Regions from separate parts of the Bradyrhizobium sp. USDA 4538 genome, predicted to be linked through region 1. Evidence: predicted binding sites of a transcription regulator. Region 1 holds the regulator's gene; the other holds the start of a gene.
The links. The regulator PhoB, encoded in region 1, activates phosphate uptake and scavenging genes when phosphate is short. The targets are predictions, from matches to a motif close to TGTCATNNANCTGTCAT.

Region 2: the regulator PhoB is predicted to act here: its motif matches at 2,786-2,802, upstream of J2R78_RS33060 (OprO/OprP family phosphate-selective porin).

The regions. Positions count from the first base shown of each region.
Region 1 is NZ_JALJZE010000001.1:4,526,732-4,538,497, forward strand. Features, by position in the region: gene pstA (phosphate ABC transporter permease PstA) at 1-553, shown strand, start outside; gene pstB (phosphate ABC transporter ATP-binding protein PstB) at 550-1,368, shown strand; gene phoU (phosphate signaling complex protein PhoU) at 1,475-2,191, shown strand; gene phoB (phosphate regulon transcriptional regulator PhoB) at 2,337-3,047, shown strand; gene J2R78_RS20390 (IS4 family transposase) at 3,280-4,365, opposite strand; gene J2R78_RS20395 (GcrA family cell cycle regulator) at 4,639-5,151, opposite strand; gene J2R78_RS20400 (aspartate aminotransferase family protein) at 5,640-6,848, shown strand; gene argF (ornithine carbamoyltransferase) at 6,848-7,774, shown strand; gene J2R78_RS20410 (Hsp33 family molecular chaperone) at 7,985-8,986, shown strand; gene apaG (Co2+/Mg2+ efflux protein ApaG) at 9,098-9,496, opposite strand; gene J2R78_RS20420 (OpgC domain-containing protein) at 9,770-11,029, shown strand; gene J2R78_RS20425 (SGNH/GDSL hydrolase family protein) at 11,026-11,766, shown strand, end outside.
Region 2 is NZ_JALJZE010000001.1:7,231,493-7,237,992, reverse strand. Features, by position in the region: gene J2R78_RS33070 (replication-associated recombination protein A) at 1-1,163, opposite strand, end outside; gene J2R78_RS33065 (DegQ family serine endoprotease) at 1,160-2,518, opposite strand; gene J2R78_RS33060 (OprO/OprP family phosphate-selective porin) at 2,864-4,462, shown strand; gene J2R78_RS33055 (helix-turn-helix domain-containing protein) at 4,814-5,194, opposite strand; gene J2R78_RS33050 (zinc-binding alcohol dehydrogenase family protein) at 5,313-6,326, shown strand.

The DNA.
Region 1 (11,766 bases):
GCACGACAAGCTGACCTCGGTGATCCGCTTCATCAACGACATCCTGCTCAGCGCGCCCTCGATCATCATCGGCCTGTTCATCTATGGTGCGGTGGTGGTGCCGATGCGCGGCTTCTCAGCGATCGCAGGCAGTCTTGCGCTCGCGGTGATCGTGATCCCGGTCGTGCTGCGTACCACCGAGGACATGCTGCTCTTGGTGCCCAATCCGCTGCGCGAGGCCGCCTCCGCGCTCGGCCTGCCGCGTTCGCTGGTGATCAAGCGGATCGCTTATCGTGCCGCGCGATCGGGTCTGATCACCGGTGTGCTGCTGGCGACCGCCCGCGTCGCCGGCGAGACCGCGCCGCTGCTGTTCACCGCGCTGTCGAACCAGTTCTTCAGCCTGGATCTGACCAAGACGATGGCCAACCTGCCAGTGACCATCAACAACTTCGTGCAGAGCCCCTACGCCTACTGGAAAGAGCTGGCGTGGAGCGGCGCGCTGCTCATCACATTCACCGTGCTCGCGTTGAATATCGGCGCGCGTATCCTTGGTGCCGAAAGGGCCGCAAAATGACCGAGCTTTCCGTCTCCACGACTGCCGCAGGCCACATTCCCCAGGTTCCGCTGCCGGAAGCGCCGCCGAAAGTCACGGTGCGCAACCTCAACTTCTATTACGGCGAGCACCACGCGCTGAAGAACATCAACCTGACGCTCGGCACCAACCGCGTCACGGCGTTCATCGGCCCGTCCGGCTGCGGCAAGTCGACCCTGCTGCGCATCTTCAACCGGATGTACGACCTGTATCCGGGCCAGCGCGCGGTCGGCCAGCTGATGCTGGACCAGACCAACATTCTCGACCCCAAGCTCGACCTCAACTTGCTGCGCGCGCGGGTCGGCATGGTGTTCCAGAAGCCGACGCCGTTCCCGATGACGATCTACGAGAACATCGCCTTCGGCATCCGCCTCTACGAGAAGATCTCGAAGTCCGAGATGGACGACCGGGTCGAGAAGGCGCTGCGCGGCGGCGCGCTGTGGAACGAGGTCAAGGACAAGCTGAACGCCTCCGGCCTGTCGCTCTCCGGCGGCCAGCAGCAGCGCCTGTGCATCGCGCGCACCGTGGCGGTGCGCCCCGAGGTGATCCTGTTCGACGAGCCGTGCTCGGCGCTCGACCCGATCTCGACCGCCAAGGTCGAGGAACTGATCCAGGAGCTCTCCGAGGACTACACGATCGCGATCGTCACCCACAACATGCAGCAGGCGGCGCGCGTCTCCGACAAGACCGCCTTCATGTATCTCGGCGAGCTGATCGAGTTCGACGACACCAACAAGATCTTCACCTCACCGAGCGATCGGCGCACCCAGGACTACATCACCGGCCGGTTCGGTTGACCGGCGCATGATCCGGAAAAGTGGAAACCGGTTTTCCGATCAGGTCATGCTAAAATTCAGGACACGAAGCCATGATCCCCGGGATCATGGTTGAGGGAGACAAGCGATGGCTTCTGAACATACCGCCAAGGCATTCGACAGCGACCTGCAGGAGTTGACCCGCCTGGTCGCCGAGATGGGCGGCCTGGTCGAACGAATGATTACCGAGTCGGTCGACGCGCTGATCCGTCGCGACGTCGCGCTCGGCAAGCGCGTGGTCGCCGCCGACATCGAGATCGACAATCTGCAGCGCAACATCGAAGAGCGCGCGGTGCTGACGATCGCGCGCCGCCAGCCGATGGCGATCGACCTGCGTGAGATCGTCAGCGCGATGCGCGTCGCCACCGATCTCGAGCGGATCGGCGACCTCGCCAAGAACATGGGCAAGCGCGTCGCGGCGCTGGAGAGCGATTTCCAGCCGCTGAAGCTGATCCGCGGCCTCGAGCACATGACCGACCTCGTGCTGTCGCAGGTCAAGTCGGTGCTCGACGCCTATGCCGCGCACGACCTGCCGGCGGCGATGAACGTCTGGAAGGGCGACGAGGAGGTCGATGCGATCTGCACCTCGCTGTTCCGCGAACTGCTCACCTACATGATGGAAGATCCGCGCAACATCTCGTTCTGCATCCATCTGATGTTCTGCGCCAAGAACATCGAGCGGATCGGCGATCACGCCACCAATATCGCCGAGACCGTGTTCTACATGATCGAGGGCCAGCAGATCACCGACAAGCGCCCGAAGGGGGACATGACCACTTTTGCCACCACGGTGCCGGGCAACTGAGGCATGATCGGCAAGCACGGAACCGGCAAGAGCGAAACTGGATGATCCTCGCGACAAATCGTTTCCGCGGGGACTATGCTCAAGGAAGTAAGCGTTTCGGTTTGCGTCTGGGCAACGGATCACCACAGAGAAAGAACTTAGACCGATGAGCGCACGCATTCTGGTAGTCGAAGACGAGGAAGCGCTGACGACGCTGTTGCGCTACAATCTCGATGCGGAAGGCTACGATGTCGAGACGGTGGGGCGCGGCGACGATGCGGATACACGGCTGAAGGAGCGCGTTCCCGACCTCGTGGTGCTGGACTGGATGCTGCCGGGCCTGTCCGGCATCGAACTGTGCCGCCGCCTGCGGGCGCGGCCCGAGACCAAGCAGCTTCCGATCATCATGCTGACCGCGCGCGGCGAGGAAAGCGAGCGCGTGCGCGGGCTTGCCACCGGCGCGGACGATTACATCGTCAAGCCGTTCTCGGTGCCGGAGCTGCTGGCGCGGGTGAAGGGCCTCTTGCGCCGCGCCAGCCCGGAGCGGCTTGCGACCGTGCTGACCTATGGCGACATCGAGCTCGACCGCGAGAAGCGCCGCGTGGCGCGCTCGGGCCGTCCGATCGATCTCGGGCCGACCGAGTATCGCCTGCTCGAATTCTTCCTCGAGCATCCCGGCCGCGTGTTCAGCCGCGAGCAACTGCTCGACAGCGTCTGGGGCCGCGACATCTACATCGATGAGCGCACCGTCGACGTGCATATCGGCCGCCTGCGCAAGCTGCTCAATCCGGGCCGCGAGCAGGATCCGATCCGCACCGTGCGCGGCGCCGGCTACGCGCTCGACGACCGCTTTGCCAAGGCCGAGCCACAGCCGTAACGGCCATGCGGCATTCATAAACCGCAACACGGCGTCGTCCCGGCGCAAGCCCATAGGCGCTAAGATAGTTTGATCATAGTCTGATAGTGGCGCTTATGTCTGGGTGGCTCGCGTAGATGTCGCCGGAGAGCGTGACTGGCTCTGCAGAGTAGAGCGATTGCGGGCTGTGGAATGATCGCTTGCCGTAGCGAAGCTACGAGCTGGCGCAGCAGACGCCACGTCACTGGGTGGGTCAGGCGGCGTCGGCCAAGCGGGGAGAGTCTTCGAGTTCGTCGACGAGCGGCTCGAGCAATAGAATGATCAGCAGATGAGCGAGGATATGGGGTCTGGCGGACCGCTCGTCGGTTCCGGGAGGTCCCTTCAGGCCAATCAGGCTTTTCAGCCGCTTGAAGCCGAGCTCAATGCGCCATCGCAGCCGATAGAGGGCGAGGATATCTGCAGTCGTGAAGTCCTCTGGCCTGAGTGAGGTCACCAGGATCACCCAATCTGCGGCGTCAAGTGTTTGCCTGGAGAGCTGATGACCTCCCTTTTGTGCAGTCCGGCGCGCCTTGCGTCGCGCAGCCGCAGCAGCTTGCGCCGGCTTCTTCGCGGCAACCAGACGCACTGCGAGCGGCGGCGCACCTGACTTGCGCTTTATCCAAATCGGCCGATCGATCAGGCCACGCGCCGAGGCGTTGCGCAGTTCGGCAGTGAGGTCAACAAGATTACCTTCGGCATCGAGCCAGCGCGCGCTCTTCCAGCCGGCCCGGATCACGAAGTCCGCATCGGCATCGACGAGATGCGCCATGCGCTCCGGTTGCAGATAGGCGCGATCGGCAAGACGGATCTCACCGGCAACCGCCGGTATCCGATCCAGCGTCTCGCCCGCTCGCTGATCGGTCAGTTCGAAGTGACCAAAGCGCTCCTGCGGAAGATCGAACGCGCTATGGATACGCCACACTGCGTTCTTGTTCCTGCCGCTCGTCCCAGCCTTGGGGACCGTCGTGGCGTCAACAATACGGATCAGACGACCGCGGCTCGCCTTCGGCGCCGCGGCGGCAAGCGCCTGCTCGACCAAGATTGCCAGCCAATCTCCGCACTGACGTAAGCGATACAACAGAGCCACGTTGGAGATATCGACAAGCCCAACCGACGTGGCCCATGCCGCCGTCAACCGCAGCCCTTTCTCACCAAGGCAATAAGCCAAGATCAGGCGCAGCAAGTCGACCGCATTGCTGATCTCCCGCGGACGGACAAACGCCTTCGTCTTGCGCGCGCTAATGTTCAGAGCCTCGGCTCCGCCAAGTCGGGCGACAACGCGCGCCCAATCTTTGTTCACAAGCGATTCGTGTGCCATTCCATCTTGGAATCACAAGCGAATCCAAGGCGCAAATCCTATTTTAGCGCCTATGGGCGAAAGCCAGGACCCATACGCCGCGGCCAGTGCAATCGGCACGCGGCCAGACGGCTTTCTAACAACACGCATTAGTGGTTATGGGTCCCGGCTTTCGCCGGGACGACGCCGGTGATGTAATGGGCTACGCATCACACAAAAAAATCCCCGCTTTCGCGGGGATTTGTTTTTGAGGTCTTCCGTCGTTTTCCCGAGTGCTCACTTGATCTGCGGTTTCGCCGACGGCCGGCGGCGATCGGCGGCGGGCTGGTAGGCGACGCGCGAGTGATGCGCGCAATAGGGCAGGCCGGCGAGCGCCTTGCCGCCGCAGAAGAAGAATTCCGGGCTCGAGGGATCGCCGACCGGCCAATGACAGGTGGCCTCGTTGAGCTCCAGCAGCGAGAGCCGCTGGCTCATCGGCACCACATTGTCGTAGGAGATCGGATCGGGCTCCATCTCGACCTCGAAGGCGTGCGCCAGCGCGGTGTTGCCGCGAGAGACCGGACGCGCCACCCGCATCATGTGCTGGGCCGGGCGAGCCTTGCGCTGCCGCGGCGCGGCCGTGGAGGGTGCCTTGGCGCGGCCGGAGAGGCCGAGCCGATGCACTTTGCCGATCACGGCGTTTCGCGTCACATTGCCAAGTTCCGCCGCGATCTGGCTGGCCGACAGGCCGGACTCCCAGAGTTTCTTCAGCTGCTCGACGCGATCGTCGGACCAGGTCAATACAGTCATCGCATTCTTCCCTTCGCGTAGCGCCGGCCAATCATTGGAGCGGCGCTGCGAGCCAATCTGGACAAATATCCCTGCGGCCAGAATCCCTTAGCCCTCGCCGGGCACGGTGTTGCGCCCGAACGTTTACGCGAGACACAAAGGCTACTTAGAGGGTCCAGTACCGCCGCACGAGATGTCGTACCCGACAGGCCAAACGCTACAATATGGCGTGACTCTGGCGCAAGAGTCCGCGGCCGTGCGTCCACATGTTCCCACACAGTTAAGCATTGCCATGAGGCTTTTCCACCGCACCGGAATGCTCCAGATTGCGCTCGTTTCGCATTGCAGGAAGGCCACTTCGTGGCGATTGACACTTACCGACCGCAGCATAGAATGCCCGCCACGTGCCGCCCGCAAAGGCGGCCGTTTTGTTTTCCGAAGCTGGCCGTTGCTGCGCTGGCGTCAAGGCGCAGCGGCAATTGTCGGCTTAAAAACCGTCAGTGATCGCCATGACCAACGCTGCCACGTCGCATCTGCTCCCCGTCTTCGCCAGGGTCGATCTCGGCTTCGAGCGCGGCGAGGGCGCCTGGCTGATCGCAACCAACGGCGACCGCTATCTCGATTTCACCTCGGGCGTCGCGGTCAACGCGCTCGGGCACGCGCATCCGCATCTGGTCAAGGCGCTGCAGGAACAGGCGACCAAGCTCTGGCACATGTCGAACCTGTTCAAGAGCCCGGACGGCGAGGTGCTTGCCGCACGGCTGTGCGAGCAGAGCTTTGCCGACTTCGTGTTCTTCTGCAATTCCGGCGCCGAAGCGATGGAGGGCGTGATCAAGCTGGTCCGCCACTATCACTTCTCCAAGGGCCATGGCGAGCGCTACCGCATCATCACCTTCGAGGGCGCCTTCCACGGCCGCACGCTGGGCACGCTGGCGGCGACAGGCTCGGCGAAATATCTCGAAGGCTTCGGCCCGCCGATGGACGGCTTCGACCAGGTGCCGCATGGCGACATCGAGGCGGTGAAGAAGGCGATCGGCCCGCACACCGCCGGCATCCTGATCGAGCCGGTGCAGGGCGAGGGCGGCGTGCGCTCGGCGCCGCAGGCGTTCTTCAAGGCACTGCGCGCGCTGTGTGACGAGCACGGCCTGCTGCTCGCCTTCGACGAGGTGCAGACCGGCATGGGCCGCACCGGCGAGCTGTTCGCCTACAAGCGCACCGGCGTCACGCCGGACGTGATGTCGCTGGCCAAGGCGCTCGGCGGCGGTTTTCCGATCGGCGCGGTGCTGGCGACCGCGCAGGCTGCGGCCGGCATGGCGCCCGGCTCGCACGGCTCGACCTTCGGCGGCAATCCGCTCGCGGTCGCCGCCGCCAATGCCGTGCTCGACGTCATGCTGAAACCTGGCTTCTTCGAGCATGTGCAGAAGATGTCGCTGCTGCTCAAGCAGAAGCTCGCTTCCGTCGTCGACCGCTATCCCGGCGTGCTGTCGGAGGTGCGCGGCGAGGGCCTGTTGATCGGCGTCAAGGCGGTGGTGCCGTCGGGCGACCTGATCGCAGCGCTGCGCAACGAGAAGCTGCTCACTGTCGGCGCCGGCGACAATGTGGTGCGGTTCCTGGCGCCGCTGATCGTGACCGAGCCCGAGATCGACCAGTCGATCATCGCGCTCGAGCGCGCCTGCTCTGTGCTGTCGGCGGCGCAGCCGAAGAAGGCGGCTGGATAATGAGCAAGCCGGTCCGTCACTTCCTCGATATCAACGAGCTGCCGCTCGGCGAGCTGCGCAACATGCTGTCCGCCGGAGCCGCCATGAAGGCGAAGCTGAAGGCGCATGAGAAGGGCAGGAAGCCGCTCGAAGGCAAGACGCTGGCGATGATCTTCGAGCGCCCGTCGACCCGCACAAGGGTGTCGTTCGACGTCGGCATGCGCCAGCTCGGCGGTGAATCCATCATGCTGACCGGCGCCGAGATGCAGCTCGGCCGCGGCGAGACCATCGCCGACACCGCGCGCGTGCTGTCGCGCTATGTCGATGCGATCATGATCCGCATCCTCAACCATGACGCGCTGCTCGAGCTCGCGGCGCACGCTACCGTTCCCGTCATCAACGGCCTGACCCGGCGTTCGCATCCCTGCCAGGTGATGGCCGACCTCATGACCTATGAGGAAAACCGCGGCTCGATCGAGGGCAAGACCGTGGCCTGGACCGGCGACGACAACAACGTGCTGGCCTCCTGGGCGCATGCCGCAGAGCGATTCAAGTTCCAGCTCAATGTCGCGACCCCGCCGGAGCTCTCGCCGAAAAAGCCGATGCGCGACTGGATCAAGGCGACCGGCGCGCCGATCATGCTCGGCACCGATCCGGAAGCCGCCGTGCGCGGCGCCGACTGCGTCGTCACCGACACCTGGGTGTCGATGGGCGACAAGGAGGGCGAGCACCGCCACAACGTGCTGCGGCCCTATCAGGTCAATGCCAAGCTGATGTCGCTCGCCAAGCCGGACGCACTGTTCATGCACTGCCTGCCCGCGCATCGCGGCGAGGAGGTCACCGACGAGGTGATCGACGGGCCGCAATCCGTGGTGTTCGACGAGGCGGAAAACCGCCTGCATGCGCAGAAGGGCATTCTGGCCTGGTGTTTCGACGCGGTCGCGTAGTCGTAGATCAGTAAGCGTTGTCGTCCCGGGCAAGCGAAGCGCGACCCGGGACCCATAACCACCGCTGTCAATTGTTGCGAAGGCTGGGGCACCAGCTTGATGCAGCAGCTCACATCGGTGGTTATGGGTCCCTGCTTTCGCAGGGACGACGGAGATATCCGCGTTAGTGAACCCCTTTATTTCATGGTCCGAGACCCCAGATAGAGCGCCATGGTTTCACAATCCCCCGACATCAAAATCACGCCCGAGGCGCCGGTTCGCGCGCCATCAGCGGTTCCGGTCGACGATGCCGTGCTGGCCTTCGAGGTCGGCGCGCTGGACCTGCGCGGCCGGCTGACCCGGCTCGGCCCCGCGCTCGACGAGATCCTGCACAAGCACGATTATCCGCCCGCGGTCGGCAAGCTGCTCGGCGAGGCGATCGTGCTCACCACGCTGCTCGGCTCGTCGGTCAAGTTCGAGGGCCGCTTCATCCTGCAGACCCGGACCGAAGGTCCGGTCTCGCTCCTGATCGTCGATTTCCAGGCGCCCGACCGGCTGCGCGCCTATGCGCGCTACGACGCATCGCGCCTCAAGAATGGCCAGAGTTCGGGCGAGCTGCTCGGCAAGGGCCACCTTGCGATGACCATCGATCAGGGCTCTAACACCAGCCGCTACCAGGGACTGGTCGCGCTCGACGGCGGCGGCCTGGAAGAGGCGGCCCACGAATATTTCCTGCGCTCGGAGCAGATCCCGACGCGGGTGCGGCTTGCGGTCGGCGAGGAGATGCGCGGCGGCGAAGGCGGCAAGCTGCGCTGGCGCGCCGGCGGCATCCTGCTGCAATTCCTGCCCAAGGCGCCCGAGCGCGCCAAGCAGGCCGATCTGCATCCCGGCGATGCGCCGGAAGGCACGGCCACGCATAGCGTGCCGGACGATGACGCCTGGGTCGAGGGCCAGTCGCTGATCTCGACCGTCGAGGACGTCGAGCTGATCGATCCCGATCTGTCCGGCGAGCGGCTGCTCTATCGCCTGTTCCACGAACGCGGCGTGCGCGTCTTCAACCCGCAAACGCTGCGCGCGCAATGCTCCTGCTCGCGCGACGCGGTGTCGTCGATGCTGAAGAGCTTTGCGCCGAACGACCGCGCCGAGATGGTCAAGGACGGCAAGGTCGTCGTGACCTGCGAGTTCTGCTCGTCGGTGTATGAATTCACGCCGCAGGAAGCCGGCGTGGAGTAACAGGTGACCTTCGTCATGGCCGGGCTCGACCCGGCCATCCATCATGGCAAAAGCGTTTTTGAAGCGATGGATCGCCGGGTCAAGCCCGGCGATGACGTGCATTGCTGCGCGTCAGTTCAGCACCCTTTTCCCGCCCGGGCTCGGGCTGTCCAGCGAGAATGTCGGCACGTCGATGTCGAAGCGCTCGCCGGCTTCGGTGACCATCTGATAGCTGCCGGTCATGAATCCGGAGGCGGTCGGCAGCGGCACGCCGCTCGTGTATTCGAAGCGTTCGCCGGGCGCGAGCACCGGCTGCTCGCCGACCACGCCCTCGCCGCGCACCTCCTGGCGGCGGCCGGTGGCGTCGGTGATGATCCAGTGCCGCGTCCGCAGCTGCACCGTTTCCGGGCCCGAATTGACGATCACGATCTTGTACGACCAGAAATATTCGCGCCGGTCGACCGACGAGCGCTCCGGCATGAAGTTCGGCTCGACGGTGACTTCGATCTGGCGGGTAACGGCGCGGTACATGCGGCTCAATCCGATGGTCCTGGCGCATGGTCCGTTTTCGACCGGATCATGCTCAAACAGGGCGCTATCATAGCCAATTGAACCGCCGGAACCAATCGCCTGCCAGGCCGCGAAAAGGCGGTCCAAGGGCGGCTCGTTCATCGCGGTTTCAACATAGTTCCGCTCTAAAGCGCGGCCGCATGCCGCCGCACTCCGTGCTTTGTCGGCAACTCGCGGACCGATATTATCTTTTCAGCACGGCGTGCGGGGCGTCCGCGGCCGACACGGTGTTTGATGAGCTCGATTGCCGATCCCATAGCCGGTTCGCCGGTGGCTGACGCCAAGACCGAAGTAAAGGCAGAGGCCGAGGCGAAGGTTGCTGCGCCCGCGATCACGCTGCCGGCGACCGGCGAGCGCGAGCTCCGCCTCGATCTGTTCCGCGGGCTCGCGCTGTGGCTGATCTTCATCGATCATCTGCCGACCAATCTTCTGACCTGGCTGACGATCCGCAATTACGGCTTCTCCGACGCCACCGAGATCTTCATCTTCATCTCCGGCTACACCGCGGCCTTCGTCTACGGCCGCGCCATGCTGGAGGGCGGCTTCGTGATCGCGACCGCGCGCATCCTGCGCCGGGTCTGGCAGATCTATGTCGCGCACGTCTTCCTGTTCACGATCTTCCTCGCCGAGATCTCCTATGTCGCGACCTCGTTCGAGAACCCGCTCTACAGCGAGGAAATGGGGATCATGGACTTCCTCAAGCAGCCCGACGTCACCATCGTCCAGGCGCTGCTGCTGCGCTTCCGTCCCGTCAACATGGATGTGCTGCCGCTCTATATCGTGCTGATGCTGTTCCTGCCGCTGATCCTGTGGCTGATGAAATGGAAGCCCGACGTCACCCTCGGCCTCTCGGTCGTGCTCTACGCGGTGACCTGGCAGTTCGACCTTTATCTCTCGGCCTATCCGAACGGCTTCTGGGCGTTCAATCCGTTCGCCTGGCAATTGCTGTTCGTGTTCGGCGCCTGGTGCGCGCTCGGCGGGGCGCGGCGGATGTCGCGCATCCTGTCGTCGAACATCACGATGTGGATCTGCATCGTCTATCTGGTCGCGGCGTTCTTCGTGACCCTGACCTGGTACGTGCCGCAGCTCGGCCACATCATGCCGAAGGTGATCGAGCAATGGATGTATCCGATCAACAAGACCGACCTGGACGTGTTGCGATTCGCGCACTTCCTGGCGCTCGCCGCGCTCACCGTGCGCTTCCTGCCCAAGGACTGGCCGGGCCTGAAATCGCCCTGGCTGCGACCTTTGATCCTGTGTGGCCAGCACTCGCTTGAGATATTCTGCCTCGGGGTCTTCCTCGCCTTCGCCGGTCACTTCGTGCTTGCCGAAGTATCTGGCGGTGCCGCACTGCACGCCTTGATCAGCGTCTGCGGCATCCTCATCATGTGCGGCATGGCGTGGATCATTTCGTGGTACAAACACTCCGCCGACAAAGGCGCCTCGAAAAAAGGCGCCGCCGGCAACGCCGATCTGGCGGGAGGGGGAGCATGAAGTCCGCGCGGACGATGCTGGGCCTGACGCTGCTCGCAGCCTGCCTGACGGCCGGTTTGGCGGCGGCGCCAGCGCGCGCCGGCGACACCGCGGAGCCGCCCCCGCCGCCGCCCTGCGACGTGCCCGCCTATCTGCTTACGAGCGAGAGCTCGCTGCCCAAGGTCACCGACGCCATCAAGTCCAACCGGCCGCTCAACGTGCTGGTGGTCGGCAGCCGCTCCTCGACCATCCAGGGCAACGAGGCGAGCGCCTATCCGGCCACGCTGCAGGCGGCGCTGAAGGAAGCGTTGCCGTCGTCGACGATCGATCTATCCGTAGAATTACAGGGAAAGAGCACCGCCGAGGAGACCGCGGGAACTCTTGTTAAGCTTGTTGAAGCAAAAAAGCCTACTTTGGTTATCTGGCAGACCGGAACCGTCGATGCTATGCGAGCGGTCGATCCCGACGATTTCCGTACCGCCATCAACGAAGGCGTTGTTGCGTTGCGGGACGCCGGGACCGACGTGGTGCTGGTCAATCTGCAATACAGCCCGCGTACGGAGACGATGATCTCTGCGCCGCCCTATCTCGACAACATGAAGGTGGTGGCGCAGCAGCACGACGTTCCGCTGTTCGACCGGTTCGCGATTATGAAGCAGTGGAGCGACGCCGGATATTTTGACCTGTTCAGCACCTCGCATGGTGTCGATCTGGCCAAGAAGGTTCATGCCTGTCTCGGCCGCGCACTGGCGAAATTC
Region 2 (6,500 bases), 2.7 Mb from region 1:
GAGCCGTAGCCCTCCGACTTCATCAGCTTGGTCGGCGAATTCAAAATGTGCTTCGGCGGCAGCAGCGAGCCGCCCTGCTTTGCGGTCTGCATCGCAGCACCAAACGCGGTGTAGACCGCGTTCGATTTCGGCGCGGTGGCGAGATAGACCACGGCCTGCGCGATCGCGAGTTCACCCTCCGGCGAGCCGAGGAAATCGTAAGCATCCTTGGCGGCGTTGCACACCGCCAGTGCCTGCGGATCGGCAAGGCCGATATCTTCGACCGCCATGCGCACCACGCGCCGCGCCAGGAACAGCGGATCCTCGCCGGCATCGAACATGCGCGCGAGATAATACAGCGCCGCATCCGGATCGGAGCCGCGCACTGACTTGTGCAGCGCCGAGATCAGATTGTAATGGCCGTCGGCCGATTTGTCGTAGATCGGCGCCCGGCGTTGCAGGATGGCCTGCAACTGCTCGGCGTTGAACACCTCGCCCTTGCGGGCGGCGCGCCAGACCTCTTCGGCCAATGTCAGCGAGGCGCGGCCATCGCCATCGGCCATCCGCACCAGCACGGCGCGGGCTTCGGCATCGAGCGGCAGCGGCTTGCCCTCGATCTTCTCGGCATTGGCGAACAGTTTCTCGATCGCCGCCGTATCGAGCGAGTGAAACACCAGCACGCGGGCGCGCGACAGAAGCGCCGCGTTGAGCTCGAAGGACGGGTTCTCCGTGGTGGCGCCGACCAGCACCACCGTGCCGTCCTCCATCACGGGCAGGAAGGAATCCTGCTGCGCGCGATTGAAACGATGCACCTCGTCGACGAACAGCAGCGTGCCCTTGCCGGTCTCGCGGCGGGCACGCGCGGCATCGAACGCCTTCTTGAGATCGGCGACGCCGGAGAACACCGCGGAGATCTGCTCGAAATGCAGCTCGGTGGCGTCGGCCAGAAGCCGCGCCACCGTGGTCTTGCCGGTGCCGGGCGGTCCCCAGAACACCAGCGAGCCCAGCGTGCGCGTCTCCAGCATCCGCGTCAGCGCGCCGTCAGGGCCGAGGATGTGATCCTGGCCGACGACATCGGCCAGCGTGCGCGGACGCAGCCGGTCCGGCAGCGGGTGCGGCGCGTCCTGCTCCATCCCCGCCGCAGCAAAGAGGTTGCCGGCCTCTCGCGGTTGCTTGGGGCTCATCCGCCGAGCGTCACGTTGATCTGCTGGCCGCCGCGCACCAGCGTGATGCGCCAGACCCGCGTCCCCGTCTTCGATGCCTTCTCGAGGTCGCTGGTCCGCACGATCTTCTCGTTGTTGACCGCGAGGATGATGTCGCCCTTCTGGAAGCCGACATTGGCCGCGGTGCCGTCACCGGCGAGATCAGTCACCACCACGCCCTCGGCACCGGCGTCGAGATGCAGTTCGTCGGCCAGCGCCGGCGAGATGTTGGCGACCCTCGCGCCCTGGAACGGCGAGCGCGCGGTCAGCACGATCTCGTCGCGGTTGGTGTCGGGCGCGGTCTCCAGCGGTATGGTGAGCTTCACCGGCTTGCCGGCGCGCTGCACCTCGATCTCCGCGTTGCCGCCGAGCGGACGGGTCGCGAAGCGGTAGTCGAACGCGTTGGGATCGTCGATCGGCGTGCCGTCGATCCCGACGATCAGGTCGGAGAGCTTCAGGCCCGCCTTCGCCGCCGGGCTGTTCGGCGCGACGTTGGCGACCAGCGCGCCAGACGGCAGCTTCAGCCCGAGCGTCTCGGCAATCTCCGGCGTCACCGCCTGCAGCCGCGCGCCGAGCCATGGCCGCTTCACATTCTTGCCGCCGCTCTTGGCGGAGGCCACCACGACGCGCACCATGTTGGCGGGGATCGCAAAGCCGATGCCCTGCGAGCCGCCGGAGCGCGAGAAGATCGCAGTGTTGATGCCGGCGAGCCGGCCCGTCATGTCGACCAGCGCGCCGCCGGAATTGCCGGGATTGATCGCGGCGTCGGTCTGAATGAAGAATTGATAATCCGTGATCCCGACTTGAGTGCGCGCCAGGGCCGAGATGATGCCGTGCGTCACGGTCTGGCCGACGCCGAACGGATTGCCGATCGCGAGCACGACGTCACCGACCTGCAGTTGGTCGGAATTGGCGAAGTCGAGGGTCGCGAACTTCTCCTTGTTGGTGTCCTTCAGGCGCAGCACCGCGAGGTCGGTACGGCTGTCCTTCAGCACGATCTCGGCCTCGTATTCGCGCTTGTCGGCGAGCGAGACCTTCACCTGATCGGCGCCCTCGATCACGTGATTGTTTGTGACTACGAGGCCGGAGCCGTCGACCATCACGCCGGAGCCGAGCGAGCGCTGCATCTGCTCGGGCTGCTGTCCCGGCACGCCGAAGAAGCGGCGAAAAATCGGGTCATCCAGAAATGGATTGCGGTTTTGCACGGTCTTGGCGGCGTAAACATTGACCACCGCCGGCTGCACCCGCTGCACGATCGGCGCATAGGACAATTGCAGCTCGGCCTGCGAGGACGGCACGCGGCGGTCCTGGGCCGCGGCTGCGGAAAGATTCCCCATGAAGGCCAACGTGCACAGAGCGGATACGGCAGCAAAGCGGACAGGTCGGAGCATTCTCACCTCTCGTGGAAACGCCGGAATATAGGCGTGTTCGCCGGGCAATTGAAGGGCGCCCGGCCGGATAACTGGCCCCCCGCCGTACCGGTGCACAACCCGCAGCGGCCGCGTTGAAGCGCGCCGCCAAGCTTCTATGATGGCTGTCATCTCACTGCGCCGCTCCGCTTGTTGCCTGCGGACCACAAGCGGAACTGCGATGCCCGGAAGCACTGTCGTGCGTCAGTCACGATACGCTCCTAGGACCGTTCAGTGAGTGAGTGGGGAATTCAAACACAACAGGGGTGCACAATGGGTGCAACAAAAGTCAGTGCAATCGCCATAGGCCTGGCAGGGGCGCTTGCCGCCTCGCCGGCCTATTCGCAATCGGCCGGAGGCGGCAGCGATGCGGAGATCGCGCTGCTGAAGCAGCAGCTGAAGATGCTCGAGCAGAAGCTCGACAAACTGCAGAAGCAGACCAACGCCAATACCGCAAGCGCAGCCAGCGCAAACGCCAATGCGAAGGCGGCGGATGCCAAGGCCGCGCGGGTGGCGACCGCCAACGCCGCGATCCCGGTGAAGGGCCCGGTCGCGCCGTCCGGCGTCGTGGTGACGATGCCGAACAACCGGCCGACGATCTGCACCGCGGACGAACAGAACTGCGTTGCGATCACGAGTCGCGTGCACTGGGATGTCGGCGGCTATGACTATCGTCCGAACACCGCAGGCACCTCGCCGCAAAAGCTCGACAGCGGCGAGAACGTCCGCCGCGCACGCATCGGCATCGTCGGCAAATTCTTCGGCGACTGGAATTACTCGCTGATCTACGATTTCGGCGGCTCGTCCGACGGCTTCGGCGGCGCGGCTCCGGGATCACTGCCCGGCGGCGGCACCTCGGGCATCGAGAATGCGTATCTGAGCTACACCGGCTTCAAGCCGTTCGGCGGCAAGATGGCGATCGAAGGCGGCATCATGGACGTGCCGTGGACGCTCGACGAAGCGACCAGCTCCAACGACATCCTGTTCATGGAGCGCGCCTCGGTCGGCATCATCGCCCAGAACATCGCCGCCGGTGACTTCCGTTCGGCCGCCGGCACCCGCTGGTGGAACGACCAGTTCTGGATCGGCGGCTATGTCACCGGACCGACGTCGGGCGCCATCCACTCCGCGTCCTCCGCCTCGCCGGCCGGCACGTCCGAGCAGTATGGCGGCGTCATCCGCGTCGCCGGCAATCCGATCAGCGGCAAGAACTATTCGGTGCACATCGGCGCCGATGCGGAATGGCTGGTGCAGCCGCCGCGCAACCAGCTCACGCAGGCGCAGACGCTCACGCTCAGCGACCGGCCCGAGCTGCGCATCGATCCGACAACACTGATCTCGACCGGTGCGATCGCCAACGTCTCCGGCGCGCAGGTGTACGGCGTCGAGGCGGCAGCGACCTATGGCCCGTTCATCGCGCAGGGCGAATATTACTGGTTCAATGTCGATCGCTCCGCGAACACCGGACTGCCGCCGTTCGGCGCGCCGAGCCTGAAGTTCGACGGCGGTTACGCGCAGGTCGGCTACGTGCTGACCGGCGAGAATCACGCCTACAATCCGGCGACGGCCTCCTATAGCGGGATCAAGCCGCACGATCCATTCTCGCTCGCCGGCGGCGGCTGGGGCGCCTGGGAAATCGCCGGCCGCGTCAGCACGATGGACCTCAACGATCAGATCGCGCAGGCGGTCGGCATCGCGGGCGGACGGCAGACCGTCTACACCGCCGCGCTGAACTGGTACGTCAACAACAACGTCCGCTTCATGCTGAACTACCTGCACGGCGATATCGCCAAGCAGGCCTCGGCGACCTCGGCTGCGGACGTCGGCTCGAAGTTCGACGCGGTCGCGCTGCGTACGCAGGTTGCGTTCTGAGCTGATCGGAGCTGAGACCAACTCATAGACGGCCGGGGCATCGCTCCGGCCGTTTTCATCGAGCGTTTGGTTCACGCGTTTCTAGCTGAATGAGATCGGTCGAATATTGACAGGACGGCGCCGCGCTCCCTCTCCCCGTTCTTACGGGGAGAGGGTTGGGGTGAGGGGCCCTCTCCGCGTATTCGGCAGCAGCTGCGCTTGCTGAGGCTCCCCCTCACCCGGAACGCATCTGACGATGCGTCATAGCCGAAGCACCGCTTCGGCGTTCTTGAGAACGGCCGCCGTAGGCGGCCTATGCCTCTCCCCGCACGCGGGGCGAGGTGAAGCGGAGCGCGTCGCGCGAACATGCTTTCAGGCCGCGCGCTTCGACTTCTTCACAACAACCTCCGGCGCCGGCGCGCAGGACAGCCGCTCCTGATGGCCCTCGCCCCAGGCTTTCAGAATATCGATCACCGGGCGCAGGCTCTCGCCGAGTTCGGAAAGCGTGTACTCGACCCGTGGCGGCACCTCGGCATAGACCTTGCGGATCACGAGGCCGTCGTCCTCGAGCGCGCGCAGCTGCTTGGTCAGCATGCGCTGGGTGATGCCGGGCATCCGCCGCCGCAACTCGCCGAAGCGCTGGGTGCCGGCCTGCAAGTGGTACAGGATCACGCCCTTCCACTTGCCGTCGATCAGGTCGAGCGCCGCCTCGACCGCGCAGCCCGGCCGGCGCGCGAAATTCTTCCGTTTCATCCAGTATTTTCCCAATAGTATACAAACAGGGACTAGTTCCCTGTTTTTACAGTACTTGCCAAATGGAAGCCAGCGCGACAGTTAATCGGCAGGCAATCGCCCACCACGGAGACCAGGCATGAAGGCCGTCGGATACCAAAAATCGCTGCCGATCGAGGCGGCGGATTCGCTCGTCGATTTCGAGATCGCCAAGCCCGAGCCGAAGGGGCGCGACATCCGCGTCGCGGTAAAGGCCATCTCGGCCAATCCGGTCGACTACAAGGTGCGCAAGCGCGCGGCGCCGACCGACGGCGGATACAAGATCCTCGGCTTCGATGCGGCCGGCGTGGTCGACGCGGTCGGGCCCGACGTCTCGCTCTTCAAGCCCGGCGACGAGGTGTTTTACGCGGGCTCGATCCTGCGCCAGGGCACCAATTCGGAATTTCATCTGGTCGATGAACGCATCGTCGGCAACAAGCCGGCGTCGCTGTCATTCGCGCAGGCCGCCGCCCTGCCCCTGACCTCGATCACCGCGTGGGAGCTGCTGTTCGACCGGCTCGGCGCGGTGCCGGGCAAGAGCCTCGATCCGCGCACGCTTCTGATCATCGGCGGCGCCGGCGGTGTCGGCTCGATCCTGATCCAGCTTGCGCGCCGCCTGACCGGACTGACCGTGGTTGCGACAGCAACGCGGCCGGAGTCGCAAAAGTGGTGCCGCGATCTCGGCGCCCATGCGGTGATCGACCACTCGCAGCCGATGAAGGAGCAGATCGAGAGCTTGAGGCTGCCGCCGGTCGGCCTCGTCGCCAGCCTCACCTTCACCGACCAGCACTACAAGTCGATCGCCGACTTCATCGCGCCGCAGGGCAAGTTCGGCCTGATCGACGATCCGCCGGAATTCAACGTCGCCGCGTTCAAGGGCAAGGCGGTCTCGGTGCACTGGGAATCGATGTTCACGCGCTCCTCGTTCCAGACACCCGACATGATCGCGCAGCATCATCTGCTCAACGATGTCGCCGACCTGATCGACAAGGGCGTGCTGCGCACCACGCTCGACCAGACCTTCGGTACCATCAACGCCGCCAACCTCAAGCGCGCCCACGCTCTGCTGGAAAGCGGCAAGTCACGCGGCAAGATCGTGCTCGAGGGCTGGTAAGGCTCCTAACGTCCGCTTCCTCATGCCCAGGCAACATCCCGGGCATGATATCCCCACAGGCCGGCGGGTGGCTTTTGCCAAAGCCGCCAGCGCCTGTATGATTTGCGCAACGATCACCCCGTCCTCAATCCGGCCGCGCAGGACGCGGCCGGAGCGGTGGTGACGCCCACGGGG